Regions from separate parts of the Variovorax trehalosi genome, predicted to be linked through region 2. Evidence: riboswitches for the same ligand, from Rfam matches in the RefSeq annotation. Region 2 holds a riboswitch; each other region holds the start of a gene.
The links. A riboswitch is a leader RNA that binds a small molecule or an ion and turns the genes downstream of it on or off. The one in region 2 is predicted to bind glycine.
Positions count from the first base shown of each region.

Region 1: linked by a shared signal. The riboswitch ahead of ACSFA7_RS23740 (ABC transporter substrate-binding protein) and the one ahead of ACSFA7_RS18670 (D-amino acid dehydrogenase) in region 2 are both predicted to bind glycine.
Region 3: linked by a shared signal. The riboswitch ahead of gcvT (glycine cleavage system aminomethyltransferase GcvT) and the one ahead of ACSFA7_RS18670 (D-amino acid dehydrogenase) in region 2 are both predicted to bind glycine.

Region 1 is NZ_JBPJZG010000006.1:376,793-386,338, forward strand. Features, by position in the region: gene ACSFA7_RS23720 (M81 family metallopeptidase) at 1-769, opposite strand, end outside; gene ACSFA7_RS23725 (ABC transporter ATP-binding protein) at 808-2,430, opposite strand; gene ACSFA7_RS23730 (ABC transporter permease) at 2,433-3,389, opposite strand; gene ACSFA7_RS23735 (ABC transporter permease) at 3,410-4,351, opposite strand; gene ACSFA7_RS23740 (ABC transporter substrate-binding protein) at 4,377-5,963, opposite strand; glycine riboswitch at 6,126-6,250, opposite strand; gene ACSFA7_RS23745 (ABC transporter ATP-binding protein) at 6,401-7,045, shown strand; gene ACSFA7_RS23750 (NADP-dependent isocitrate dehydrogenase) at 7,195-9,432, shown strand.
Region 2 is NZ_JBPJZG010000004.1:678,670-688,215, forward strand. Features, by position in the region: gene ACSFA7_RS18640 (VOC family protein) at 1-58, opposite strand, end outside; gene ACSFA7_RS18645 (DMT family transporter) at 58-1,017, opposite strand; gene ACSFA7_RS18650 (LysE family translocator) at 1,014-1,613, opposite strand; gene ACSFA7_RS18655 (aminotransferase-like domain-containing protein) at 1,717-3,162, shown strand; gene ACSFA7_RS18660 (PhaM family polyhydroxyalkanoate granule multifunctional regulatory protein) at 3,228-3,998, shown strand; gene ACSFA7_RS18665 (FIST signal transduction protein) at 4,044-5,321, shown strand; gene ACSFA7_RS18670 (D-amino acid dehydrogenase) at 5,332-6,633, opposite strand; glycine riboswitch at 6,724-6,839, opposite strand; glycine riboswitch at 6,851-6,943, opposite strand; gene rfbB (dTDP-glucose 4,6-dehydratase) at 7,059-8,138, shown strand; gene rfbD (dTDP-4-dehydrorhamnose reductase) at 8,135-9,025, shown strand; gene rfbA (glucose-1-phosphate thymidylyltransferase RfbA) at 9,058-9,546, shown strand, end outside.
Region 3 is NZ_JBPJZG010000001.1:591,634-601,179, reverse strand. Features, by position in the region: gene ACSFA7_RS02825 (TRAP transporter large permease) at 1-1,287, shown strand, start outside; gene ACSFA7_RS02820 (YybH family protein) at 1,366-1,869, shown strand; gene ACSFA7_RS02815 (hypothetical protein) at 1,989-2,564, shown strand; gene ACSFA7_RS02810 (ankyrin repeat domain-containing protein) at 2,626-3,003, opposite strand; gene ACSFA7_RS02805 (hypothetical protein) at 3,013-3,441, opposite strand; glycine riboswitch at 3,624-3,698, shown strand; glycine riboswitch at 3,719-3,830, shown strand; gene gcvT (glycine cleavage system aminomethyltransferase GcvT) at 3,880-5,049, shown strand; gene gcvH (glycine cleavage system protein GcvH) at 5,091-5,462, shown strand; gene gcvP (aminomethyl-transferring glycine dehydrogenase) at 5,512-8,421, shown strand; gene ACSFA7_RS02785 (Crp/Fnr family transcriptional regulator) at 8,438-9,169, shown strand; gene ACSFA7_RS02780 (alpha/beta fold hydrolase) at 9,112-9,546, opposite strand, start outside.

The DNA.
Region 1 (9,546 bases), on a different contig from region 2:
CGTAGCCCCACACCACCGGGCCGCACTCGGCAATGTCGGCGGCAGGGAAGCCCGTGGCAAAGCTCAGCACCGCGCCGTGCTTGCCGTCGAGTTCCTTCAGCAGCCCGTACACCGAGGCGGCCGGCTCGATCATGGTCGACTGCACGTTCAACGGCAGCAGGAAGCTGAGCCGCCGCGCATGCAGCGGCTCGCGCGAACCGCGCGCCATGCGGCGCTCCAGCAGCGTTGCTGCGAGCCGGCCCGTGTCGGCCATGTCGATGTGCGGGTAGGTGCGGTAGGTTGCCAGCGCATCGGCCTCGGCCAGCATTTGCGCGGTGATGTTGCCGTGCAGGTCCAGGCTCGCGACGATGGGCACGTCGGGCCCGACCAGCAGGCGAATGCGCGCGATCAGTTCGCCCTCGGGGTCTTCCAGGTGCTCGGTCACGGCCGCACCGTGCAAGTCGAGGTAGACCGCGTCGATGCCGCCATCGGCCAGCGCGGCGGCAAGGTCTTCGGTGATGGCGGCCGAAATGCGCTCGAAGGCGTCTTCGGTCACGTGCGCCGAGGGCGTGGCGCCGGCCCAGGCCGATGGCACCAGCGACCAGCCCTTCTCGCGCGCCGCGTCGATGAAGCCGCCGACGGGAATGTTCCTGCCCGCATAGGCCTCGACGATCGCGGCGCCGCGCCGGTACGGCGGGAAGCTCGCACCCGCGTTGAACGCGGCCCAGTCCGCCTTGCTAGGTGCGAAGGTGTTGGTCTCGTGCTGGAAACCGGCGATGAAGACTTTCATGGATTCCTTCTTGGATGTGACGTGGGAACGAACAAATTTCAGCTGCGCGCAAATGCAAAATCGCGCCCCGGCGCTGCCGCCAGCAGCTTGCGCGTGTAGTCGTGCCGGGGAGCGAAGAACACGTCCTTCACCTCACCACGCTCCACGATCTCGCCCTTGCTCATGACGATCACGCTGTCGCAGATCTGGCTGGCCACGCGCAGGTCGTGGGTGATGAAAAGGATGCCTATCTTCAGGCGCTGCTGGATCTCGTCGAGCAGCCTCAATATCTGCGCCTGCACCGACACGTCGAGCGCCGACACCGCCTCGTCGGCGATCAGCACCTGCGGGTCGCAGGCCAGCGCGCGCGCAATCGAGATGCGCTGGCGCTGCCCGCCCGAGAACTCGCTCGGGTAGCGCCGCAACGCATCGGGCGACAGCCGCACCAGCCGCATCAGCTCTTCGGCGCGCGCCCAGGCCTTGTCGTGCGGCATGCCGAAATTGACCGGCCCTTCGATGATCGACGCACCCACGGTCTGGCGCGGGTTGAGCGAGCGGTACGGGTCCTGGAAGATCACCTGCACCGTGCGCCGGAACGGCGACAGCGCGCGCCCCTTGGCATGCGCGACCGAACGGCCATCGGCAAAGATGTCGCCCGAGGTCGGGTCGATCAGCCGCGCGATGCAGCGCGCCACCGTCGACTTGCCTGAGCCCGATTCGCCGACGATGCCCACGGTTTCGCCGGGCCGCACCGCGAGCGACACGTCGCGCGCCGCCTTCACCGTGCGGCGCTTGCCGGGCCAACTGCCCGTGACATAGGTCTTGCAGATGTTCACGGCGCTGAGCAACGGGTAGGCATCCGCGACCGGCGGGCGCTTGTGCGCGGAAAGCTCGGGCACCGCATCGAGCAGCATCTTCGTGTAGGGCTCGCGCGGCGCAGTGAGCACCGCCATCTTGTCGCCCTTCTCGATCATGGCACCGAGCTGCAGCACCACCACCTCGTCGGCAATCTCGGCCACCACGCCGAAGTCGTGCGTGATGAAGAGCACGGCCATGCCGTTCTCGGTCTGCAGCTCGAGGATGAGCTTGAGGATCTCCGCCTGCGTCGTCACGTCGAGCGCGGTGGTCGGCTCGTCGCAGATCAGCAGCGCGGGCTTGAGGATCAGCGCCATCGCGATCACGATGCGCTGGCGTTGCCCGCCCGAGAGCTGGTGCGGGTACGAGGCAAAGATGCGCTCGGGCTCCGGCAGCCGCACGCGCCCCATGATGGCCAGGATCTTCTGCCGCCGTTCGGCCGCGCCCATGCGCATGTGCTGCGCCAGCATTTCGTCGATCTGCGCGCCGCAGGTCATGACGGGGTTGAGCGCGGTCATCGGCTCCTGGAACACCATCGCCATCGACGGGCCGCGCAACTGCCGCAGGCGTGACGTCGGCGCGGCAAGCAGGTTCTCGCCATGCAACTCGATGGTGCCGCGCACCGGCACGAGGCCCGAGGGCAGCAGCCCCATCACCGCATTGGCAATGACCGACTTGCCCGAGCCCGATTCGCCGAGCAGGCAGACGATCTTGCCGGGCGGCACGTCGAAGGAAACCTTGTCGACCGCATGCGGTCGGTCGCCGCCACGCGGCAATGCGATGGCGAGGTCGCGAACTGAAAGTACGGGGGCCTGCGTCATGGTCATGGTCAGCCTCCGCGCTTGTTGAACTTGGGGTCGAGCGTGTCGCGCAGCCCGTCGCCCAGGATGTTCACGGCCAGCACGGTGAGCGCCAGGAAGATGCCCGGGAACAGCACGTTGTGCGGGTACTGGTTGAACTGCGCGCGGCCCTCCGCCATGATGTTTCCCCAGGTCGCCATGTCCGCCGGCAGGCCCACGCCGAGGAAGGACAGGATGGCCTCCACCAGGATCGCCGAGGCACACACGTAGGTCGCCTGGATGATCAGCGGCGCAATGGCATTGGGCAGGATGTGCCGCGTGAGAATCTTCCAGGTGGGTGTGTCGAGCGCAATGGCCGCCTCCACATACGGCTCTTCGCGCACTGTGAGCACCACCGAGCGCACCAGCCGCGCCACGCGCGGAATCTCGGGCACCGCGATGGCCACCACCACGGTGAGCAGCGTGCCGCCGAACAGCGCCACGAGACTGATCGCGAACAGGATGCCGGGAATGGCCATCACGCCGTCCATCAGCCGCATGATCACGCCGTCGATGCGGCGAAAGTACCCGCCCAGCAGCCCGACGAGCATGCCGAGCGCCACGGCGAGCGCGGCCACCGCGATGCCGACCGTGAGCGACACGCGCGCGCCGTAGAGCGTGCGACTCCAGATGTCGCGCCCGAGGCTGTCCGTGCCCATGACGAACAGATGCTCGAAGGTGTCGCCGGCCAGGCTGTTGAACTCGCCGCGCGTGCCGGGCAGGAGGTTGCCGCTGCCGGGATCGATGGCCGTGGGGTCGATGGTGCCCAGCCACGGCGCCAAGAGCGACATCAGGACCAGGAAGAGCAGCACGCTGCCGCCCACGCGCACCGACCAGTCGGCCAGGATGCGCTTGAGCAGCGAGCGGCGCCTGGGCGGCGCCAGCGGCTCGATGACGATGTCCGCCGCAGCTGTTGCGACCGCAAGCGGAAGGGTTGAATCGGTCATGGTGTCTTCGTTCACTTCGTTCAATAGCGGATGCGCGGATCGAACACCAGGTAGCTCACATCGATCAGCAGATTGATGAGCACGTAGATGACGGAGAAGAACAGCGTGATGCCCTGGATCAACGGAAAGTCGCGCGACAGCACCGCATCGACCGTGAGCTGCCCCAGCCCCGGAATGGCGAACACCGTTTCGGTGACCACCACGCCGCCGATCAGGAGCGCGATGCCGATGCCGATGACCGTGACGATGGGAATCGCCGCGTTGGCGAGCGCGTGGCGCATCAGCAGTCGTGTTTCCGAGATGCCCTTGGCGCGCGCGGTGCGGATGTAGTCCTCGGTCATCGCCTCGGCCACGGCCGCGCGCGTGACGCGCGCGATCAGCGCCACGTAGATGATCGACAGCGTGATCGACGGCAGGATCAGGTGCTTGATCCACAACAAAGGCCCCTGGCTCAGCCGCTGGTAGCCCTGCACCGGGAGCCACTGCAGGTGCAGCGCGAATATCCAGATGAGCACGTAGCCGATCACGAAGGCCGGTATGGAAAAGCCCATGACCGAGAAGCCCATGAGCATGCGGTCGAGCCAGCCGCCGTGGCGCCACGCGGCGATCACGCCGAGCGGCACCGCGATGAGGATGGTCGCCACCAGCGTCACCGCCGCGAGCGACACGGTGGCCTCGATGCGCTGGCCGATCAGCTCCACCACCGTTTTCTTCATGAAGTACGACTCGCCCAGGTTGCCCTGCAGCAGTTGCACGCTCCAGTGGAAGAACTGCACCGGCAGCGACTGGTTGAGCCCCAGTTGCTCGCGCACCCGGGCGATGTTCTCGCTGGTGCCGCTGTCGCCCACGATGGCGGCAGCCGGGTCGCCGGGCGCGAGCCGCAGCATCAGGAACACGATCAGCGCGACGATGACGAGCACCGGAACGGTCGAGAGAATGCGACGTGCAAGAAAGAGCAGCATGGGTGACTCCCTGATTCCAGCTGTCTCAGTTCTTCTTCAGGTTCCAGAACACGCCGACCGGCGAGCGCACCACGCCGCTCACCACGCCCTTGCGGTAGGCCGTGAGCGGCTTGTATTCGCCGATGGGCGCATAGATGCCGGTGTCGTACACGCGCTGCTGGATGGCCGTGGCCAGTTCCTTGCGCTTCGGTTCGTCGGCGCTCGCGAGGAAGTCGGACTTGAGTTGTTCCAGCTTGTCGTCGGTGGCCCAGCCGAACCAACCCTTCTCGCCATTGCCGGTCAGCGGCGCGAAGAACATCGGGTTCATGTTGTCGGCAATGCCCCAGCCGGTGATGAAGAGGTTCCAGCCGCCCTTGTCGACCGGGTCTTTCTTGGCGCGGCGCGTGACCAGCGTGGGCCAGTCCATCGACTGCATGTCGACGTTGAAGCCGGCCTGTTTGAGCAGTTGCGCCATCACCGGCGGAAACTTGTTGAGCACCGCGAAGTCGGCCGGGTACATCAGCACCACGGGCTTGCCGTCGTAGCCTGCCTCCTTGAGCAGCGCCTTGGCTTTCTCGAACTGCGGCTTGCCGGTGAAGTAGCCGGTCTTGTCGGACGCGAAGGCCGAGCCGCAGGGGTAGATGGAGGCGCAGCTGTTGTACAGTTCCTTGTGCACCAACTGGGCGCGCATCAGCGCCTCCTGGTTGATGGCCATGAAGGCGGCCTGCGCGATCTTCGGGTTGTCGAAGGGCGGAATCAGGTGGTTCAGGTGCAGCGCGAACGAGCCCTTCGAGACGGGGCTGTCGAGCGTGACGGCGGGGTTGTTCTTGAGCGCGGTGTACTGCTCGGAGGGCACCCACTCGATCATGTCGACCTCGCCGTTGGCCAGCGCATTGGCTTGCGTCTGCGCGTCCTTCAGCACGATCCACTCCATGCGGTCGACGTACACGTTCTTGCCCCCGGCCGTGCCGGAAGGCGCCTCGGTGCGCGGCACGTACTTGGTGTTCTTCAGGTAGACGATCTTTTCGCCGGGGCGGTATTCGTCCTTCTTGAAGATGTAGGGGCCAGAGCCGGTGGCGTCGTCGATCTGCTTGTCGGCCGGCGTGGCGGCCACGCGCGCCGGCATGATGAAAGGCGGGTTCGACGAAGGCTTGCTCAGCGCATCGAGCACCATGCCGAAGGGCTCCTTGAAGACCAGCCTGAAGCTGTTGGCGTCGACGGTCTCGGCCTTGTCGAGCGCGGTGAACATCTTCTGGCCCAGGCCGTCGCGCTGGCCCCATCGCTTGAGGGAGGCGAGCACGTCGTCCGAGGTGACGGGCTTGCCGTCATGGAAGGCAAGGCCCTTGCGCAGCGTGAAGTTCCAGGTCTTGCCGTCGGCGCTGGTCGTGTATTTGTCGACCATCTGCGGCAGCACCTTGCCCCGCTCGTCCACGCCGAAGAGCGTGTCATAGACCATGTAGCCGTGGTTGCGCGTGACGAAGGCGGTGGTCCAGATCGGGTCGAGGATCTTCAGGTCGGACTGCGGCACCAGGCGCAGCACCTTGCCCGCATCCTGCGCAAGGCTCGATGCCGCAGCGGCCGCGAACACCGCGCCTGCGAGGATGGTTTTCATCAGGTTTCTCTTGGACAGCATGTCGGTTCTCCGGTTGAAAAAAGAAAGAAGGAATGCAAGGCTTCGGCCACGCGCATGCACTGCCATGGCAAAGCCGATGACCGTGGTGCACGAGGCGTTCGAAATGGAAGTCATGACAACAAGGCTCCAGAAGCGAACAAGGGCAGCCCGCGCCGTAGCGCGAGTGCCCTTGCTGTCCTTTGGCCTGAGAGATTCACCATGCGCGCCCATCGCGCATGGCTTGCCCCTTCGGCGGCTGCCCTCGGAACCTCTACCGGCTCCGGGCAACGCTCTCCAGCGTTAGTAAATATCCAGTCTTGGGACCTGAGCGTTCTGGGCTATCGCCTTCGGTAATGCACTAACTCGAAGCATCGAGCCGGCATTTCTCCTGGATGACTTTCCTTCAAGCAGATTACGTGCCACTCGGCCACGCATTCGATGAGGTAAAACCTCGCCTCGTGAACAATGCACCCTCGCCCCTACCCGTCCTCCGTCTTCAGGACATCGGCTTCGCCTACCCCGACCAGCCCGCGATTGCCGCCGGCTGGAACGCCTCCATCGGCCCCGGCGTCACCCTGCTGTACGGCGACACCGGCGCCGGCAAGTCGGCGCTGCTCCAGGTGATCGCGGGCGTGCTGCCGGCGACCAAAGGCCAATTGACGGTCGGAGGCACGAGCCTCCACGCCTCGCCCGAGGGCTACCGCCGCAACGTGTTCTTCGTCGACCCGGCCACCGACCGCTTCGACCAGGTCACCGCGCGAGCCTGCACCGCAACCCTCCGCGAAAGCGACGCCGACTTCGACGAAGACCTCTGGCAGGCCCTGGTAGAGGGCTTTTCGCTGCCCCCGCACCTCGACAAGCCGATGTACATGCTCTCCACGGGTTCGAAGCGCAAGGTGTGGCTGGCCGTCGCCCTCGCCTCGGGCCGCCCGCTGGTGCTGCTGGACGAGCCGACCGCGGCGCTGGACGCCGGCTCGGTGCGCTGCCTCTGGAGCGCACTGGCCGACCTGGCAGGCCAGCCGGGCCGTGCCCTCCTCGTCGCCAGCGCCGCGCGGATCGACGAGGTTCCGCTGGCCGCCACGATCGAGCTGCCCCTCCATTGACAGAGCCTTGCGCGGGGAGATAACCCCGCCGGCTGTCCGGGCGGGTCGCCGCCCGGCGACAATCGCGGATTCCGGCGGTCAGATCCCGCCGGAGTCTTCGGCGGGAGTTCCCGCCACCCCGACCCCCTCAGCTTTACGGAAGCAAGCGCATGAGCACGAAGCAACCCACCATCGTCTACACCCTGACCGACGAGGCGCCCCTCCTGGCGACCTACGCGTTCCTCCCCATCGTGCGCGCCTTCACGGCCCCGGCCGGCATCGACGTCACCACGAGCGACATCTCGGTGGCCGCCCGCGTCCTGGGCGAATTCCCCGAATTCCTGAGCGACGCGCAGAAGGTGCCCGACAACCTGGCCGAACTGGGCAAGCTCACGCTCAAGCCCGAAGCCAACATCATCAAGCTGCCCAACATCAGCGCCTCGGTGTCCCAGCTCAAGTCGGCCATCAAGGAGCTGCAGGACAAGGGCTACAAGATCCCCGATTACCCCGAGAACCCGACCACCGACGAGGACAAGGACATCCGCGCGCGCTACAACAAGTGCACCGGCAGCGCGGTGAACCCGGTGCTGCGCGAGGGCAACTCCGACCGCCGCGCGCCCAACGCGGTGAAGGAATACGCCCGCAAGAACCCGCACAGCATGGCCGACTGGAGCCAGGCCTCGCGCTCGCACGTCTCGCACATGCACGGCGGCGACTTCTATCACGGCGAAAAGTCCATGACCCTGGACCGCGCGCGCAACGTCAAGATGGAACTCTTGACCAAGAGCGGCAAGACCGTCGTGCTCAAGTCCAAGGTCGCGCTGCTCGACCGCGAAGTCATCGACTCCATGTTCATGAGCAAGAAGGCACTCCTGGCCTTCTATGAAAAGGAAATCGAGGACGCGCACAAGACCGGCGTCATGTTCTCGCTGCACGTCAAGGCCACCATGATGAAGGTCTCGCACCCCATCGTGTTCGGCCACTGCGTGAAGATCTTCTACAAGGAAGCCTTCGAGAAACACGGCAAGCTGTTCGACGAGCTGGGCATCAACGTCAACAACGGCATGGTCGATCTGTACAACAAGATCGCCACGCTGCCGCAGAGCACGCAGGACGAGATCAAGCGCGACCTGCACGCCTGCCACGAGCACCGCCCCGAACTGGCCATGGTCGACTCGGCCAAGGGCATCACCAATTTCCATTCGCCCAACGACGTGATCGTGGACGCCTCGATGCCCGCGATGATCCGCAACGGCGGCAAGATGTGGGGCGCCGACGGCCGCCTGAAGGACGTCAAGGCGGTGATGCCCGAATCGACCTTCGCCCGCATCTACCAGGAGATCATCAACTTCTGCAAGTGGCACGGCGCCTTCGATCCCAAGACCATGGGCACCGTGCCCAACGTCGGCCTGATGGCGCAGAAGGCCGAGGAGTACGGCTCGCACGACAAGACCTTCGAGATCCCCGAAGACGGCGTTGCCAACATCACCGACCTGGACACCGGCGAAGTGCTGATGAGCGAGGACGTGGAGCAAGGCGACATCTGGCGCATGTGCCAGGTCAAGGACGCCGCGATCCGCGACTGGGTGAAGCTGGCCGTCACGCGCGCGCGCAACTCCGGCATGCCGGTGGTGTTCTGGCTCGACGCCTACCGCCCGCACGAGGCGCAGCTGATCACCAAGGTCAAGATGTACCTGCACGAGCACAACACCTCGGGCCTGGACATCCAGATCATGAGCCAGGTGCGCGCCATGCGTTACACGCTGGAGCGCGTCGTGCGCGGCCTGGACACCATCAGCGCCACCGGCAACATCCTGCGCGACTACCTCACCGACCTGTTCCCCATCATGGAACTGGGCACCTCGGCCAAGATGCTGTCGATCGTGCCGCTCATGGCCGGCGGCGGCCTGTACGAGACCGGCGCGGGCGGCTCGGCCCCCAAGCACGTGCAGCAGCTGGTCGAAGAGAACCACCTGCGCTGGGATTCGCTGGGCGAATTCCTCGCGCTGGCCGTGAGCCTGGAAGACCTGGGCCTGAAGACCGGCAACGCGCAGGCCAAGATCCTGGCCAAGACGCTCGACGCCGCCACCGGCAAGCTGCTGGACAACAACAAGAACCCGTCGCCCAAGACCGGCCAGTTGGACAACCGCGGCAGCCAGTTCTACCTGGCCATGTATTGGGCACAGGAACTGGCCGCGCAGACCGACGACACGGCGCTGCAATCCAAGTTCAAGAAGCTGGCCGAGACGCTGAGCGCCAATGAAAAGAAGATCGTCGACGAACTCGCGGCCGTGCAGGGCAAGCCGGTCGACATCGGCGGCTACTACCTGGCCGACCCGGTCAAGTTCGAGACGGTGATGCGCCCGAGCGCGACGCTGAACTCGGTGCTGGCCGCGGCGCAAGCCTGATGACGAGATAGAAGGCCGCGTCCTCGCTTCACTGAAGTCGGATGCATGCCTCGATAACGGCCTGCCGCACACGCGGCAGGCCGTTGTCGCTTGTGGGGCTCATCGCTGGCGCCC
Region 2 (9,546 bases):
CGTAGAAGGCGGCGGCGCGCGGCAGGTCGGTGCAGCCGACGGTGATGTGACTGAACATCAGCGTCCTCCGGTGCGGACTGCGGCGGGCAGCGCTGCCGCCGGCGCGACCGGCGGTTGCGAGAGCCGCTTGCCGATGACCACGGTGGCGACCACCGCGATCGCGAAGCCCAGCGTCACCACATCGAGCGGTTCGCCCAGGATCGGGATCGACGCGAGGATCGAGAGAAAGGGCTGCAGCAGCTGCGTCTGGCTCACGCGCAGCGCGCCGCCGAGGGCCAGGCCGCGGTACCAGGCGAAGAAGCCGATCCACATCGAGAACATGCCCACGTAGACGAAGCCCAGCCACGACGCCGTGGCGATCGGCTGCGTCGGCCACAGCGCCAGCGTGGCCGGCAGTGTGAACGGCAGCGCCATCACGCAGACCCAGCAGATCACCCGCTCGGCGCCCAGCGACGGCGTGACCTGCGCGCCGTAGATGTAGCCGAACGAGGCTGCGATGACCGCGCCCACCAGCAGCAGGTCGGCCCATTCGAAGCCGAAGCCGTGCCCGCTCTGGCTTGCGCGCAGTACCGAGAACACCACCACCAGCAGGCTGCCCGCGATGGCGCAGAGCCAGAAGCCCAGCCGCGCGCGCTGGTGCAGCACCCAGGCGGCGACCGCCGCGGTGACCAGCGGCAGCAGCGCCGTCACCACCGCCGCATGGCTGGCCGTGACCACCCGCAGCGCATAAGCCAGCAGCAGCGGAAAACCGATGCAGTTGCCCAGCACCGCGATGCCCAGCGGCCTCCACTGGTGCGCGGCCGGCCGCGGCGAGCGCGTGACGAGCAGGAAGATGGCCGACAGCACACCCGCCAGCGCCGCGCGCCCGAGCGTCACGAACCATGGCGAGAGCTGCGGCGCGTCTTGCGAGCCGGTGGCCAGCCGCGTCATCGGCAGCGTGATGGCGAACATGGCGACGCCGATCACGCCGAGCCACATGCCCAGTGTTTCGTCCTTGATATTGAGCTTCTTCCTCATACGCTCACCATCCACCACGCCGTGAGCACCAGCACCAAGCCCATTGCGCGGTTGAACCACAGGAGGCGCTTGCCCTTGGCGAGCCAGTCGCGCAGCAGCGCGCCGACCAGCGCATAGGCGAAGTTGCTGGTGAAGGCATAGAACAGCATCACCGGCGCGACGATGGCGAAGCGCGAGAGCGCATCGGGCTGGCCGGCGATCCACCCGGCTACCAGCGTGAGCGCGAGAAGCCAGGCCTTGATGTTGACGAACTGCAGCATCACGCCCTGCCCGAAGCCGACGGTGAGCTTGGCGCTGTCGGCCTTGCCCAGCGTGCCGCTGCCACTCAGCTTGTAGGCCAGCCACAGCAGGTAGCCGATGCCCAGCGCCTTGATCGCCAGGCGCAGCGGCGGCACCGCCACCACCAGTGCGCCGAGGCCGGCCGCGCAGATCGCCAGCAGCAGCGTCCAGCCGATCGGCACCGCGACCACGAAGCGCATCGCGCGCGGCAGGCCGCCATTGGCCGCCAGGGCGGTGGAAAGCGTGGTGTTGGGTCCGGGCGAAAAACTCATCGCCGTGGCCAGCACCAGCAGGGCGGTGAATTCTTGCCAGTTCATGACACAGACTCTAAACTTGTGACCATTACAGTTCCAATACAGATGGCCGGACAAACAAGGCATCTGTATTGGTGAAACCATCGACACAGCCTTTCGACACCGCATGCTGACTCGCACCTCCACCCAGTCGTTGACCGGCCAGCTGGCCGACCGCTTGGCCGAGCGCATCCGCACCCGGTTGCTGCCGCCCGGTGCCCGGCTGCCCTCGGTGCGCGAATGTGCGCGGCAGCAGGGCGTGAGCCCGTACACGGTGGTCGCCGCGTATGACCAACTGCTGGCGCAGGGGCTCGTCGAAGCCCGCCGTCAGCGCGGCTTCTACGTGCGCGACTCAGCACAGACCCAGGACGGTCGTACGGCCAAGGCCTCCGACGCCGTCGGCGTGAACGACATGCCGGCGGCGATGGCCGTGCAGATGATGGCCTCGCGTGTACCGGCCGACGCGAGTTCGCTGATCCGCAGCATGTTCCACCGCCCGAGCGACAAGCCGCAGCCCGGCATGGGCGTGTTCCCGCCGGACTGGATGTCGTCCACCTTCATCCCCACGGCCGTGCGGCGCATGACCAGTACAGCGGTGCTGCAGGAACTGTCGCTCCAGTACGGCGAGCCCTCCGGCGACATGAGCCTGCGCCGCAGCCTCTCGCAGAAGCTCGTGGGCATCAACGTGCCGGCCGCACCCGACCAGATCATCACCACCATCGGCGCGACCCATGCGCTGGACATCGTGAGCCGCACGCTGCTGCGCCCGGGCGATCCGGTGATGGTCGAGGAGCCGGGCTGGGCGCTCGAATTCGCGCGGTTGGAGGCGCTGGGCATGCGCATCCTGCCGGTGCCGCGGCGCGCCGACGGGCCCGACCTGGAGGTGATGGCGCAGTACTGCGCGCTGCACAAGCCCAAGCTCTTCGTGAGCGTGAGCGTGCTGCACAACCCGACCGGCTACAGCCTCACGCCCGGGAGCGCGCACCGGGTGCTCAAGCTGGCGAACGAGCACGACTTCCACATCGTCGAGGACGACACCTACAGCCACCTCGCGCCCGAGCACGCCACGCGGCTGAGCGCGCTCGACGGGCTGCAACGCACCGTCTACGTGAGCGGCTTCGCCAAGATCATCGCGCCCAACTGGCGCATCGGCTTCCTGGCCGCGTCGCCCGCGCTGAAGGAGCGGCTGCTGGAGACCAAGCTCCTGGCCACGCTGACCTCGCCCACGCTGTTCGAGCGGGCGTTGTCGTGGTGCATCGACCAGGGCCAGCTGCGCCGGCATGCGGACCGCATACGCATCCGGCTCGACGGCGCGCGCGGGCGGGCGGTGAAGCTCGCGATGTCGCACGGCTGCACCTTCGCCTCGGAGCCGGCGGGGCTCTTCGGCTGGGTCGACACGGGTGTGGATACCGACGCGCTGACCCAGCGCATGCTCGATCAGGGCTACCTGCTGGCGCCGGGCTCGCTGTTCCATGCGCGCCGGCCGCCTAGCACGATGATGCGGATCAATTTCGCGACTTCGCAGGACGCCGCTTTCTGGAAAGTTTTCAGCAAGGTCAGAAGCGAGCTTTGAGGCCGGACGCCGGGGGCTTGGAGTAAGCTGCCAGCACAAGAAAACCCAGCCAGGAGACCTCCCGCATGACCAACGCCAGCCAACCCTTCAACTTCAGCCAGTTCGTCCCTGGATTCGACTTCCTGAAGAACCTGGCCGGAGGCGCCGCAGCGGGCACCGGCGCCGCATCGTCGGTGCCGGGCATCCCGAGCCTGGCGAGCTGGGTAGCGCCCACGCTGAGCGTGGAGGAGGTCGACAAGCGCATCCAGGAACTCAAGACCGTGCAGTACTGGCTCGAGCAGAACGGCCATGCGCTCAAGGCCACGATCCAGGCGCTCGAGGTGCAGAAGATGACGCTCTCGACCCTGCGCGGCATGAACGTGCGGATGGAAGACCTGGCGAGCGTGTTCACCAAGCAGGCTGCGGCCGCTACTGCTGCGCCCGCGCCGTCGCCCTTTGCGGCCGCCGCACCCGCTCCGGAGCCCGAGCCGGTCGAGGAAGAAGACGAAGCCGAGATCGAGGAAGAAGAAGCACCCGCGCCCGGGAAAAAGCCGCGCGGCAAGTCCGCCTCGGGCAAGTCGGCTGCAGCCGAAGGCGTGGTCGATCCGATGCAATGGTGGGGCTCGCTGACTGAGCAGTTCCAGCAGATCGCGAGCACGGCGCTGCAGGACGCGGCGCAGCTCAAGGTGCCTGCCATGGCCCAGCCGCTGGCCGATGCGGTCGGCAAGGTGATGGGCAAGCCGACGGCTGCCGCCAGGAAGCCCGCAGCCAAAACTGCGGCAAAGAAGGCGGCAATGCCCGCAGCGAAGAAAAAGACGTCGACTGCCGCCCGCAAGCGAACCACCGGCCGCCGCTGACGTCCTACACATTCCACTTTTGAAGAGAACGGGTTGGCACGCATCATGAAGTTGTTTCCCACCGGCCATGCCACCCATCCGCAATGGCGCATGGCGGCCGGCCTCGTGCTGGCCCAGTTGCGCGCGCAGATGGCCCTGCCCGACTACGCGTCGTCGCCAACGCTCGGGCTGCTCTACATCACCGACCACTACGCGGCCGAGGCGCAGGAGATCCTCGATCACCTGAGCGCCGAGCTGCCCGAGGTGACCGACTGGTCGGGAACGGTCGGCATCGGCGTTTCGGCCAACAACGCCGAATATTTCGACGAGCCGGGCATGAGCCTCATGCTCTGCGCGCTGCCGAGCGACCAGTACCGCGTGTTTTCGGGCGTGGCGCCGCTGAGCAATTCGGAGATGAGCGGGTTCGAAGCGCACACCGCGCTCGTCCACGCCGACCCCGCGACGCCCGACCTCACCGAGCTGATCGGCGAGATGGCCGGCCGCGTCGACACCGGCTATCTCTTCGGTGGGCTCTCCTCAGGTCGCGGCGGCGCGCTGCAATTCGCGGTGGGCGGCAACGGCAACATCCGCGGCCATGGCGCGGCCGGGGGCGTGTTCTCGGGCGGCCTGTCGGGCGTGGTGTTCGGCGAGGGCGTGCGGCTGGTGTCGCGCGTCACCCAGGGCTGCCAGCCGCTGCGCTCGGGCGTGCGCGAGCGCGAGATCACCGAGGCCGACGGCAACCTCCTGCTCAAGCTCGACGGCGAGCCCGCGCTCGACGTGCTGCTGGCCGACCTGCAGGTCTCGCTCGACCGCCCGCAGGAGGCCATCGACGCGGTGCGCAACACGCTGGTGGGCCTGGCCGACGCGGGCAGCGACGGCGTGCGCCGCACCGGCGACCTGGGCGCCGACGTGCTGGTGCGCCACATCATCGGCCTGGACCCGACGCGCCGCGGCATCGCGATCGCCGACACGGCCGAGGCTGGGATGCGGCTGACTTTCTGCCGCCGCAATGCGCAGGCCGCGCGGGCGGACCTGATGCGCATCTGCGCGGAGATTCGCGAAGAGCTGGAGCCCGAAGAACAGACGCTGGCCACCGCCCGTGCCGTGGCCGCCGGCGAAGCGGAGGCGGCGCCTCACCCCGCGCGCCGCATCGCGGGCGCGGTGTATGTGAGCTGTTCAGGGCGCGGTGGTCCGCACTTCGGCGCGCCCGGCGCCGAGCTGCAGATCGTGCGCCACGCGCTGGGCGATGTGCCGCTGGTCGGCTTCTTCGCCGCGGGCGAAATCGCCCGGCATCACCTGTATGGCTACACCGGCGTTTTGACGGTGTTCACCAGCAAGGATTGACGGGTCGCGATCAGGCTGCTTGCAGCACGCGCGGCTGCGGCGCCAGCATGCCCGTGAACGCGAAATCCACCTCCGGCACAAGCCCGCTCACGATCCGCGCGATCGACTTGCCCGAGCCGCAGGCGTGCGTCCAGCCGAGCGTGCCGTGGCCGGTGTTCAGGTACAGGTTCGGCAGCTTCGTCTTGCCGATCATCGGCACGTTGCTCGGCGTCGCGGGGCGCAGGCCCGTCCAGAACTGGGCCTGCTCGGTGTCGCCGGCGCCGGGGAACAGTTCCTCCACGCGCCGCACGATGGCTTCGCAGCGCACGCGGTTCAGGTCGCGGTCGTAGCCGTTGAGCTCGGCCGTGCCGGCGATGCGGAGGCGATCGCCCGATTCGGACGTGTAGCGCGAGAACACGAGCTTGAACTCGTCGTCGGTCAGCGAGACCTGGTGCGCCTTCGAGGCGTCCTTGACGGGCAGCGTCACCGAGTAGCCCTTGGCCGGATAGATCGGCAGGCGGATGCCCAGCGGCGCCGCATACAGCGGGCTGAGCGAACCCATCGCCAGCACGAAGGCGTCGCCGCGGATGCGCTGGAAGCGGCCTTCGTTGTCGGTCGCCTCGACGTGGTCGATGCTGCCGCCGGCTTCGCGCAGCGCGGTCACCGTGTGGCTCATGAGGAACTTCACGCCGGCCGCGGCCGCGAGGCCGACCAGTTCGCGCGCGAAGCGGTTGGCGTCTCCCGATTCGTCTTCAGCCGTGTAGGTGGCGCCGGCCAGCTGGGGGCGGATGTGGGCGAGGGCGGGCTCGATCTTCACCGCCTCGTCAGCCGAGATCACCAGCCGTTCGCAACCGAGGGCGCGCATCTGCTCGGCGGGCGCGAGGGCGCCGTCGAACTCCTTCTGCGTCGTATAGAAATGCAGGATGCCCTGGGTGCGCTGGTCGTAGCTGAGGCCCGTGTCGCGGCGTAACTGCTGCAGCATGTCGCGGCTGTAGGTGCCCAGGCGCACGATCTGTTCGATGTTGTGCCTCGTGCGCGCCGGCGTGCATTCGCGCAGAAACTGCAGGCCCCAGAGCCACTGGCGCATGTCGGCGCGGATGCGAAAGAGCAGCGGCGCGTCTTCCTTGCCCAGCCACTGCAGAACCTTGAGCGGTGCGCTGGGATTGGCCCACGGTTCGGCGTGGCTCACCGAGATCTGCCCGCCGTTGGCGAAGCTGGTTTCGGCGGCCGGGGTGGCCTGCCGGTCGATCACGGTCACTTCGTGGCCGAGTTGCTGGAGGTAGTAAGCCGAGGTCACGCCGAGCAGGCCGGCGCCAAGAACGATCACGCGCATTGCAAGTACCTTTGAGGTGCAGCGCTTGAATGGCGGGCGTGGTGTGCTATTGATTCAATAGCAAGCAACCGGACGCCCGCCGTCCAAGTTGCCGCTCCCCCTGTCCTCGGTACCTGAGAGATTCACCTGTTGCACTTTTGCAACGGGTTTGCTCCTTCGGTGCATCGCGATCCCTGCGGGTGCGATGGCTCTCCAGACGGCGTTTGATGTGATGCAGTACTGACCCCCTGTTCGGGCCGACCTGAGCGTTTATGGGAGTTTGCGCCTTCGGTAGGGCCACCGGGGTGGCCCGCTCTCCTGCAGTGGGGGCGATTGTAGGTGGGTACCGGCGATGCGCCAACCCCGGGGTTCGGCCCCTTGGGCCGATGGGATAATCATCCGTTCATTCGCCGGACGGCGATCGTTCGACAACAACAGGGGACCTCATGATCCTGGTAACCGGCGGCGCAGGCTTCATTGGCGCCAATTTCGTACTCGACTGGCTCGCACAGAGCGATGAACCGGTCGTGAATCTCGACAAGCTGACCTACGCGGGCAACCTCGAGACGCTCGCGTCCCTCAAGGACAACCCGAAGCACATCTTCGTGCAGGGCGACATCGGCGACAGCGCGCTGCTCGACCGCCTGCTGGCCGAGCACAAGCCGCGTGCCGTGGTCAACTTCGCGGCCGAATCGCACGTCGACCGCTCGATCCACGGCCCCGAAGACTTCGTGCAGACCAATGTGCTGGGCACCTTCCGCCTGCTCGAATCCGTACGCGGTTTCTGGAATGCGCTGCCCGCCGACCAGAAGGCGGCCTTCCGCTTCCTGCACGTGTCGACCGACGAGGTCTACGGCTCGCTTTCCAAGACCGACCCGGCCTTCACCGAAGAGAACAAGTACGAGCCCAACAGCCCCTACTCGGCCAGCAAGGCCGCCAGCGACCACCTCGTGCGCGCCTGGCACCACACCTACGGCCTGCCGGTGGTCACCACCAACTGCTCGAACAACTACGGGCCGTTCCATTTCCCCGAGAAGCTCATTCCCCTGATGATCGTCAACGCCCTGGCCGGCAAGCCGCTGCCCGTGTACGGCGACGGCATGCAGGTGCGCGACTGGCTCTACGTGAAGGACCACTGCAGCGCCATCCGCCGCGTGCTCGAAGCCGGCAAGCTCGGCGAGACCTACAACGTGGGCGGCTGGAACGAGAAGCCCAACATCGAGATCGTCAACACCGTCTGCGCGCTGCTCGACGAGCTGAGCCCCAAGGCCGGCGGCAAGCCGTACAAGGAACAGATCACCTACGTGACCGACCGCCCCGGCCACGACCGCCGCTACGCCATCGACGCGCGCAAGCTCGAGCGCGAACTCGGCTGGAAGCCCGCCGAGACCTTCGACAGCGGCATCCGCAAGACGGTCGAGTGGTATCTCGCGAACGGCGAGTGGGTGCGCAACGTGCAAAGCGGCGCGTACCGCGAGTGGGTCGAGAAGCAATACGACGCCGCACCGGCGAAGGCCTCTGCATGAAGCTGCTGCTGCTGGGCAAGGGCGGACAGGTCGGCTGGGAGCTGCAGCGCAGCCTCGCGCCTCTGGGCGAACTGGTGGCGCTCGATTTCGACAGCACCGACTTCAACGCCGACTTCAGCCGCCCCGAGCAACTGGCCGAGACGGTGCTGAAGGTGCGCCCCGACGTCATCGTCAATGCCGCGGCGCACACCGCGGTCGACAAGGCCGAGAGCGAGCCCGAGTTCGCGCGCAAGCTCAACGCCACCTCGCCCGGCGTGGTGGCCGAGGCCGCGCAGCAGATCGGCGCGCTGATGGTTCACTACTCGACCGACTACGTCTTCGACGGCAGTGGCAGCAAGCCCTGGAAGGAAGACGACGCGACCGGGCCGCTCAGCGTCTATGGCAGCACCAAGCTCGAAGGCGAGCAGCTGGTGGCTCAGCACTGCGCAAAGCACCTGATCTTTCGCACCAGCTGGGTCTATGCGGCACGCGGCGGCAACTTCGCGAAAACGATGCTGCGCATCGCCAAGGAGCGCGACAAGCTCACGGTCATCGACGACCAGTTCGGCGCGCCCACCGGCGCCGAGCTGCTGGCGGACATCACCGCGCATGCGATTCGCGCGACGCTGCAGAACCCGTCCAAAGCCGGGCTCTATCACGCAGTGGCCGGTGGCGTGACCACATGGCATGGCTATGCGCGCTTCGTGATCGAGCAGGCGAAGGCGGCGGGCGTGGAACTCAAGGCCGGCCCCGAAGCGGTCGAGCCTGTGCCGACCACTGCATTCCCGACGCCGGCCACGCGGCCGCACAACTCGCGTCTGGACACGACCAAGCTGCAATCGACCTTCGGCCTCGTGCTGCCCGAGTGGCAGTCCGGTGTCGCCCGCATGTTGCGCGAAACCTTTTGATATCCGCAGAGCAAGAGAGACACGAACACCCCATGACCAAGACGACGCAACGCAAAGGCATCATCCTCGCCGGTGGCTCGGGCACCCGTCTGCATCCCGCGACGCTGGCGCTCAGCAAGCAGCTGCTGCCGGTGTACGACAAGCCGATGATCTATTACCCGCTGAGCACCCTGATGCTCGGCGGCATGCGCGACATCCTGATCATCAGCACGCCGCAGGACACGCCGCGCTTCCAGCAACTGCTGGGCGACGGCAGCCAGTGGGGCATGAACCTGCAGTACGCGGTGCAGCCGAGCCCGGATGGTCTGGCGCAGGCGTTCATCATCGGGGACAAGTTCGTGGGGAATGACCCGAGCGCGCTGGTGCTGGGGGACAACATCTTCTATGGCCATGACTTCGCCCACCTCCTGGCCGATGCGGATGCCAAGACCTCGGGTGCGACGGTGTTCGCCTACCACGTGCACGACCCCGAGCGCTACGGCGTGGTGGCCTTCGATGCCAAGGGCCGGGCGAGCAGCATC
Region 3 (9,546 bases), on a different contig from region 2:
GCCAGCATCGTTCTCATCGTCTCGGCCTGCATTTTCCTGGCCATCGGCGTGCCCGTGGCCTTTGCGCTCGGGCTCTCCACCGTCACCACGCTCATCCTTGCGGAGAACTATCCGCTGATGGTGTTGCTGAAGGAAACCTTCACCGGCATCGACAGCTTTCCGTTGATGGCCGTGCCGTTCTTCATCCTCGCGGCCGAGCTCATGAGCGGCGGCTCGCTCACCGAGGTGCTGCTGCGCTTCGCGGGCCAGTTCGTCGGCCACCGGCGCGGGGGCCTGGGCTACACCAACGTGGTGTCGCTCACCTTCTTCTCGGGCATCTCGGGCTCGGCGCTGGCCGATGCGGCGGGGCCGGGGTCGATGCTCATCAAGATGATGGACAAGGCCGGCTACGACCGCTCGTACGCGGCGGCGCTCACGGCTTCCACCGCGATCGTGGGGCCGATCATTCCGCCCTCGATCATCATGATCATCTATGCGCTGCAGGACGAGAGCGTGTCGGTGGGCACGCTGTTCGCGGCCGGCATCCTGCCGGGCATCCTGATCGCGGTGGCGATGTGCGTGGTGAACTTCTACGTCTCGAAAAAGCGCAACTACAAGGGCGACGGTCAGACGCCGCCGCTGCGCGAGATTCTCATCACGACCTGGAAGGCGATTCCCGCCATCCTCTTGCCGGTGGTCATCCTGGGCGGCATGCGCGCCGGCTGGTTCACGCCGACCGAAGCCTCGGTGGTGGCGGTGTTCTATGCGCTGGTGTGCGGCAAGTTCGTCTACCGCACGCTCGAGTGGAAGATGCTGCCCGACATCCTCTCGCGCTCGGCCCTGCTCTCGGCCTCGGTGCTGATCATCATCGGCCTGTCGGCCTCGTTCGCGTGGGTGCTGACCATCGAGGGCATTCCGCAGCAGATGGCCGAGTGGCTCATCAGCATGAACCTCTCGCCGTGGATGTTCCTGATCATCGTCAACGTGTTCCTGCTCTTGTTCGGCATCTTCATCGAGCCGCTGCCGGGCGTGATGGTGCTGGCGCCGATCCTCGCGCCGGTGGCGATCAAGCTGGGCGTGGACCCGGTGCACTTCGCGATGATCGTGATCTTCAACCTCACGCTCGGCATGATCACGCCGCCGGTGGGTGGGCTCTTGTTCGTGACTTGCAACGTGTCGAAGGTGCCGATGTCGGCGCTGGTGAAGGAGCTGGTGCCGTTCCTGTGGGCGCACGGCGCAGTGCTGATGATCCTGACCTTCGTGCCTGCGCTGAGCACCTGGCTGCCGCGGGCGCTGGGGTTCAAGTAGCGGGGCCGGTGTTTGTGCAACGGTTCGCTGCCAGAATCGGCGCCACGCCAACAAACCAACATCCGAGGGAACCGCACCATGAACCGACTCGCCACCTGCCTGCTCGCCGCAGGACTGCTGTCCACGGCCGCGCTGGCTGCCACGCCCGCCACCCCGGCCGCAAAACCACCGGCACCTGCCGCATCGGCGGCTGCTGCGGCAACCCCGGCACCAGCGGCCGCCCCCGCGCAGGCGCCCAGCGCGGGCATCGCCGAAGTCGAAACCGCCGTGCGCGCCTGGGCCGACGCTTGGTCGGCTCGCGACGTGGATCGCTACCTCGCGGCCTACGCCCCCGACTTCACGCCGGCCAAGAAGCAGGACAAGAAGCACTGGGAAGCCGAGCGCCGCACCCGCATTTCGAACAAGTCGAAGATCAGCGTGACGGTCGACGACCTCGTCATCAGCGTCAACGGCCAGACCGCCAGTGCGCGCTTCAAGCAGGTCTACGTCGCAGACAAGCTCAAGAGCACCGACCGCAAGACGCTGGAACTGCAGCGCGTGGGCGACAAGTGGCTGATCCGCAAGGAAAGCACCGGCGCCTGAGGATTCGAGCGTCCGCCGGGCCGGCGGCGGTGATTTCCCCTGTAAGGCAAACAGGTTCATGAAGATGTCACCGCTTGCAACGATGCTGCAGCCTTCGATCTCCGAAAGCTGTGGCCGCCATGTTTCCCACCAAGACCGACAAGGCACGCGACGAACTCCAGGGAGGGCAGCGCACGCTCAGCCAGCGTGAACGCGCCCTGCTGCTGATGGCCGACGGCCGACGCTCGCTGACCGATTTCAGCCCGCTGTTCGCGAACCGCATCGAGGCGGAGCAGGCGATCCTGGCGCTGGTGAGCAAGGGGTATCTGCAGGACGCGCGGCCGGCCGCGCCTGTCGCGGCGCCCGCCGCGGCCCCATCGGCGCAGCCGCCCACGGCGAGCGCCCCGCCCGAGCCGGTGCCCGCGGCCAACCCGATCCAGCTCACGACCACGGCCGACAACTTCGACGGCAAGCGCTCGCTGGCCACCACGCGGATGTTCCTGTTCGACATCTGCGAGCGCATGTTCGTGCGGCGCGACCCGAAGTTCGCCCTGCAGATGCGCGACGCCCTGCGCGAAGCCCGCGACCGCGAGGCGATGCTGACCATTGCTGCGCTGATGCTCAGCGAAATCGAGAAGACGGCCGGCGCCGAGCGGGCCGAATCGCTGCGCGAGCGCATCGAGCGGCTGCTGCCGCCGGCGGAAGTGGTGCATTGACGCTGCATCTGCGCTTCCACTTCTGACGATCTGGCATCTCCCGGACACCGTGAAGATTCGGTCAGATTTTTCTGGATTTGATTTCTACTTTCTCGGGCGGACCATCGTCCACCATGACCCATTCCAGACGGTCGTTGAATATCTCGCGATATCGGTCATTGTTCGAGACATTGGCCTCGTTCATTTGATCCGGCATATCCCGGGCGCAAATTCCACTCCTGTTTGGCGTGCTGAACTCAACCCGGCAATGAGCAATCAGCAAAACCTCTATCGCACGAACTTCCGTGGTCTTGTTGTGGCGGGCAGCAATATGCAGCAAGGTATCTCCACATATGTCCACGGCTTTTGCATTTCCATTCAGATCATGTTTGAAAAAATGATGAACTGCGTCGACGTCGCCGGCAATGATCGCCGGCGTGATGGCTGCAAAACTTGGCATTGAATGCCATCAGCCGTTATTAACGTGGTCGCCACCTGCCGCGAGCTTTTCGTAGGCCTTGCTCTTGTCCGGCGCGCCTTCGAGCGCGGCGATGAGCCACGGTGGTTGCCGGCCTTTTGTTCCGCCTGTCCAGGTCGCGCTGGAATTGGGATCCTTGTAGACGGTGCCCTTCACATAGGCCTTGGCTTCCGATACACGACTGCCATTGGGTGAACGCGTACGTTTTGCTTCCGATTTGTCGTAGGGGTCGAGCGCGGATTTGCCCTCCGCAATGCTGAAGCCGGCTGCTTCGAGTTTCTTCGCATAGGCATCGGCCAGCACCTTCAATTCTTCTCCGCGCTTGGCCTGCAATGCCAGTTCCAGTTGGGCCCGTTCATCGTCCATTTCCTGGATGCGCTTCTGGATATCCGCGAAGCTCATATTTCTGGCATCTGTCATTCTTTGCGTTCCTTTGGGGATGTGTTGATGTGCCCAATATGCTAGTGCCAAAAGAAGAGGCTCACCAGACGGATTTGTCCAAGCCTTGGTGCGGTTTTGCCGCACCGCACTGATGACACCGAAATCCCGCGCAAACGTCTTGAGCTCCGACGTCGGGCGATTCGTCCACTACACTCGGCAGGGTCAGGAGAGAGCCCCGCGCGACGGGGCCGCCGAAGGCGCAGGGGATCCCCGAACGCTCAGGCAAAAGGACTGACAAGGCGCCGGTTCACACCGGCGTTTCCTTGCTGGAGAGAGGCCGTTGCATGCTTGCATTGCACCGGCCCACCGAAGGAGCAAACCCCGATCGTGGGGCGAATCTCTCAGGTAAAGCGGACAGCAGGGGTGGCCCGTGGCGTTGCAGCCATGGATTTCGACTGCCCCTTTGGAGTGCCTCCGGTGACTTCTCCCGCTTCCGACGCCCAACTTCTCAAGACACCGCTGTACGACCTCCACGTGGAGCTCGGTGCCCGCATGGTGCCCTTCGCCGGCTATTCGATGCCCGTGCAGTACCCCTCCGGTTTGATGGCCGAGCACAAGCACACGCGCGATGCGGCCGGCCTTTTCGATATTTCCCACATGGGCCAGCTGCGCCTGGTCGGCCCCGACGCCGCCGCCGCCTTCGAAACCCTGATGCCCGTCGACGTGATCGACCTGCCCGCCGGCAAGCAGCGCTACGGCCTGCTGCTGAACGACGAGGGCGGCATCCTGGACGACCTGATGTTCTTCAACGAGGGCCACGGCTCGATCTTCGTGATCGTGAACGGCGCCTGCAAGGCGGCGGACATCGCGCACATCCAGCAGAAGATCGGCACGCGCTGCGAGGTGCAGCCCCTGCCCGACCACGCGCTGCTCGCGCTGCAGGGCCCGCAGGCCGCAGCCACGCTGGCGCGCCTTTCGCCCGGCATCGAGCGCTTCGTGTTCATGACGGGCGGTGCGGTGCAGATCGGCGGCATCCCGGCCTTCGTCACGCGCAGCGGCTACACGGGTGAGGACGGCTTCGAAATCTCCGTGGCCGGCAAGGATGCCGACGCCCTCGCCCGCCTGCTGCTGGCGCAGCCCGAGGTCAAGCCCATCGGCCTGGGCGCGCGCAACTCGCTGCGGCTGGAAGCGGGCCTCTGCCTCTACGGCAACGACATCGACACCACCACCACGCCCGTCGAAGCCTCGCTCAACTGGGCGATGCAGAAGGTGCGCCGTGCGGGCGGTGCGCGCGAAGGCGGTTTCCCGGGCGCGGCAAAGATCCTCGCCCAGCTCGCTGCCACCACCGCAGGCGCGGCCGGCCACACCGACCACGACACCCTCAAGCGCAAGCGCGTCGGCCTCGTCGCGCTGGAACGCATTCCGGTGCGCGACGGCACGGTGCTGCAATCCTTCGAAGGCCAGGACATCGGCATCGTCACCAGCGGCCTGCTCGGCCCGAGTGCCGACCGTTGCGTCGCGATGGGCTACGTGGCCACCGCGTTCTCCGAGCCCGGCACGCGCGTGCAGGCCATCGTGCGCGGCAAGCCGGTGCCGATGGAAGTCTCGACCATGCCCTTTGTGCCGACCCGCTACTACCGCGGCTAGGCTCTGCCACTTATTCAATTTTTTCCACGAGGAGTTTTCCCATGAGCATCAAGTACACCAAGGACCATGAGTGGGTCTCGGCCGAAGGCGGCGCTGCCACCGTCGGCATCACCGTGCACGCGCAGGACGCGCTGGGCGACGTCGTGTTCGTCGACCTGCCCGAAGTCGGCAAGACCTTCGCGCAGGGCGAAGTCGCCGGTGTCGTCGAATCGGTGAAGGCCGCGGCCGATGTGTTCATGCCCGTCTCGGGCGAGATCACCGAAGTGAACGAAGCGCTGCGCGCCGACCCGTCGCTCGCCAACAGCGACCCGCTGGCCAGCGGCTGGTTCTTCAAGGTCAAGCTGAGCGAGCCCGCGCAGTTCGACGCCTTGCTCGACGCCGCTTCTTACGACAAGTTCGCAGCCGAATCCTGATCCACCGCGTTCCCCCGCCTTTCCTTCTTCTCCTCAAGCCTTCACCGCCATGCCGATTCCCGCCCTTCCCTCTTTGCAAGAACTAGAGAACGCCGAAGAATTCCTCGCCCGCCACATCGGCATCGATGCGGCGGACGAGGCACGCATGCTGCCGGTGATCGGCTCGGAAACGCGGGCGGAGCTCATCGACGGCATCGTGCCCGCGGCCATCCGCCGTGCGAAGCCGATGCGCCTGCCCGCACCGGTGACCGAGGCCGAGGCGCTGGCCGAGCTGAAGGCGATGGCGTCGAAGAACAAGGTGTTTAAGAGCTTCATCGGCCAGGGCTACTACGGCACGCACACGCCGGGCGTGATCTTGCGCAACGTGCTGGAGAACCCCGCCTGGTACACCGCCTACACGCCCTACCAGGCCGAGATTTCGCAGGGCCGCATGGAGGCGCTCCTCAACTTCCAGACGATGGTGTGCGACCTCACGGGCATGGCCATCGCCAACGCGTCGATGCTGGACGAAGCCACGGCCGCGGCCGAGGCGATGACGCTCGCCAAGCGCAGCGTGAAAAGCAAGAGCAACGTGTTCCTGGTCTCGGGCGACTGCCATCCGCAGACCATCGAGGTCATCAAGACGCGCGCCGCGCCGCTGGGCATCGAGGTCAAGGTGAGCACCGCCTCCGAGACGTTGCCGCACCTCATGGTGAGCGGCGAATTCTTCGGCGTGCTCGCGCAGTACCCCGCCACCACCGGCCATGTGCACGACCTGCGTCCGCTCGCGGGCCACGCCCACCAATGCGACGCCGCCTTCTGCGTGGCGGCCGACCTGCTCGCGCTGACGCTGCTCGCGCCCCCCGGCGAATGGGATGCCGACATCGTCTGCGGCACCACGCAGCGCTTCGGCATGCCGCTGTGCAACGGCGGCCCGCACGCCGCGTACCTGGCCTGCCGCGATTCGTTCAAGCGCTCGCTGCCGGGCCGCCTCGTCGGCGTGAGCGTCGACAGCCACGGCCAACCCGCCTACCGCCTCGCGCTGCAAACGCGCGAGCAGCACATCCGCCGCGAGAAGGCCACCTCCAACATCTGTACCGCGCAGGTGCTGCCGGCCGTCGTGGCCAGCATGTACGCCGTGTACCACGGGCCCGACGGGCTCACGCGCATCGCGCAGCGCGTGGCGGCGCTCACGGCGATCCTCTCGAAGGGCCTGTCGCAGATGGGCCGCGAGCCGGTCAACACCACCGCATTCGACTCGCTCACGATCCGCACCGGCGACGACACCGCCGCGATCATCGAGCGCGCGCAGGCCGGCGGCGTCAACCTGCGCCAGCGGCTGCAGCAGCACCTGGGCATCTCGCTGGACGAGACCACGACGCGCGCCGACATCGAAACCCTGTGGGCGCTGTTCGTTCCCGCCGGCACCGCGATGCCGCGCTTCGACGACCTGGCCACCCACACCACGCCGCTGATTCCCGAAGACCTGCGCCGCAGCAGCGCCTTCCTCACGCATCCGGTGTTCAACACGCACAAGAGCGAGACCGCGATGCTGCGCTACATCCGCAGCCTCTCGGACAAGGACCTCGCGCTCGACCGCAGCATGATCCCGCTGGGCAGCTGCACGATGAAGCTCAACGCGACCAGCGAGATGATCCCGATCACCTGGCCCGAGTTTGCGAACATCCACCCTTTCGCGCCCGCCGAGCAGCAGCTGGGCTACGCGCAGCTCGATGCGCAACTGCGCGCATGGCTGTGCGAAGCGACCGGCTACGCGGGCATCAGCCTGCAGCCGAACGCGGGCTCGCAGGGCGAGTACGCGGGCCTGCTGGCCATCCGCTCGTTCCATGAAGCCAAGGGCCAGGGCCACCGCAACATCTGCTTGATTCCCTCGTCGGCCCACGGCACCAACCCCGCGAGCGCCCAGATGGTGGGCCTGCAGGTGGTGGTGACGGCCTGTGACGCGCAGGGCAACGTCGACATGGACGACCTGAAGCGCGCCTGCGAGAAGCACAGCGCCCACCTGGCCGCGGTGATGATCACCTACCCCAGCACGCACGGCGTGTTCGAGACGCGCGTGAAGGAGCTCTGTGAGCTCGTGCACGAACACGGCGGCCGCGTGTACGTGGACGGCGCCAACATGAACGCGCTGGTCGGCGTGGCCGCACCGGGCGAATTCGGCGGCGACGTGAGCCACCTGAACCTGCACAAGACCTTCTGCATTCCGCACGGCGGCGGCGGGCCGGGCGTGGGTCCGGTCTGCGTGGTCGAAGACCTCGTGCCGTACCTGCCGGGCCATGCGACGGCCGGCGTCGCATCGAACGGCGTCGGCGCCGTTTCAGCCGCGCCGCTGGGCAACGCGGCCGTGCTGCCGATCAGCTGGATGTATTGCCGCATGATGGGCGCCAAGGGCCTGCAGGCCGCGACCGAGACCGCGATCCTGAGCGCCAACTACATCAGCGCGCGCCTGAAGGACCACTACCCCACGCTGTACGCAAGCCCCAACGGGCATGTCGCGCACGAATGCATCCTGGACCTGCGCCCGCTCAAGGACACCAGCGGCGTCACCGCCGAAGACGTCGCCAAGCGCCTCATCGACTACGGCTTCCACGCGCCCACGCTGAGCTTCCCCGTGCCCGGCACGCTGATGGTGGAGCCCACCGAGAGCGAACCGCTGGCCGAACTCGACCGCTTCATCGACGCGATGATCGCGATCCGCGGCGAGATCCGCCGCATCGAAGAAGGCGTGTGGCCCAAGGAAGACAACCCGCTCAAGCACGCACCGCACACCGCGGCCAGCCTGCTCGGCACGGAGTGGAGCCACCCGTACTCGCGCGAACTCGGCGCGTTCCCGCTGGCCGAACTCAAGCTGGCCAAGTACTGGCCGCCGATCGGCCGCGTGGACAACGTGTACGGCGACCGCAACCTGTTCTGCAGCTGCGTGCCGGTGGGCGACTACAAGGAAACCGAAGAGGCCTGAGACGCCCGAGGCGCCCATGAACGCGGACGAGGTCGCCTCGCTCAAGTCGCGCTGGCGCGGCTGCGTGTGGGCCCACACGCTGAGCGACGACGAAGGCGCGGCATTGCTGCCGCAACTGCGCTTTGTCGAACTCGCCGCGGGCCAGGCCATCTGGCACCGCGGCGGCCCCGCCGAGCATTGGATCGGCATGGGGCGCGGCAGCATGAAGCTGTGCACCACCTCGGCCTCGGGCAAGGCCGTGACCTTCATGGGACAGGCCTTCAGCTGGGTCGGCGAGGTCGAGCTGCTGCAGGACGCACCGCGCTTCTGCGACGCGGTGACACTGTCCGAAGCGGTGGTCATCAAGCTGCCCAAGGCCGCGTTCTTCCATCTGCTCGACACCAACCCCGCGTTCAACCGCTTCGTGCTGCGGCTGATGAGCGAACGGCTCACGCAATCGATGGCCGTCACGCTGTCGGACCGCACGCTGGAGCCCATCGCCAAGGTGGCACAGATCCTGGCCCTGCTGTTCAGCCCCTCGGCCTTTCCGCCGCGCTCGCTGGAGCTGCGCGTGTCGCAGGCCGAGCTGGCGAGCTACTGCAACATGTCGCGCCCGCGGCTGAACGCGGCCCTGCGGCAACTCGAATCCGAAGGGCTCGTCGAACTCGGCTACCAGGTCGTCACGCTGACGCAGCTCGATGCGCTGCGCACCTACTGCGGCAGCGCATCGGTGGCGAGCGGCAGCCACATGCGGCCCGAGACTGCGTAGGCGTTGCCGGCAACGATGCCGGCCACCGGTGCGCCCGAGGTGGACGCGGGCGCCCATACATACTGCGGGTGCGTCGCGAACAACGCCACGCCCAGCTCGTCGCCCGGCTGCATGCGCGCGGCCACGCCACCGAGCGCGATGCGCTGGCGGCCTGGCGGCACGGGCACCACCTGGTCGGACAGCAACACCACTTCGCCGCCGCGCCGCCGCAGTGCAAGGCCGACCAGTGCCACGCCGGGACCGGCCTTGCCCTGCACCTCGAGCTCGGCCTCGGGCACACCGGCCAGCACGGCACCGGCGCCCTGGCGCGCCAGCGCATCGACGGACAGCGGAACGAACCGGGGGCCCGCTGTCGTCGCGGGCACGTCGGTCAGCGG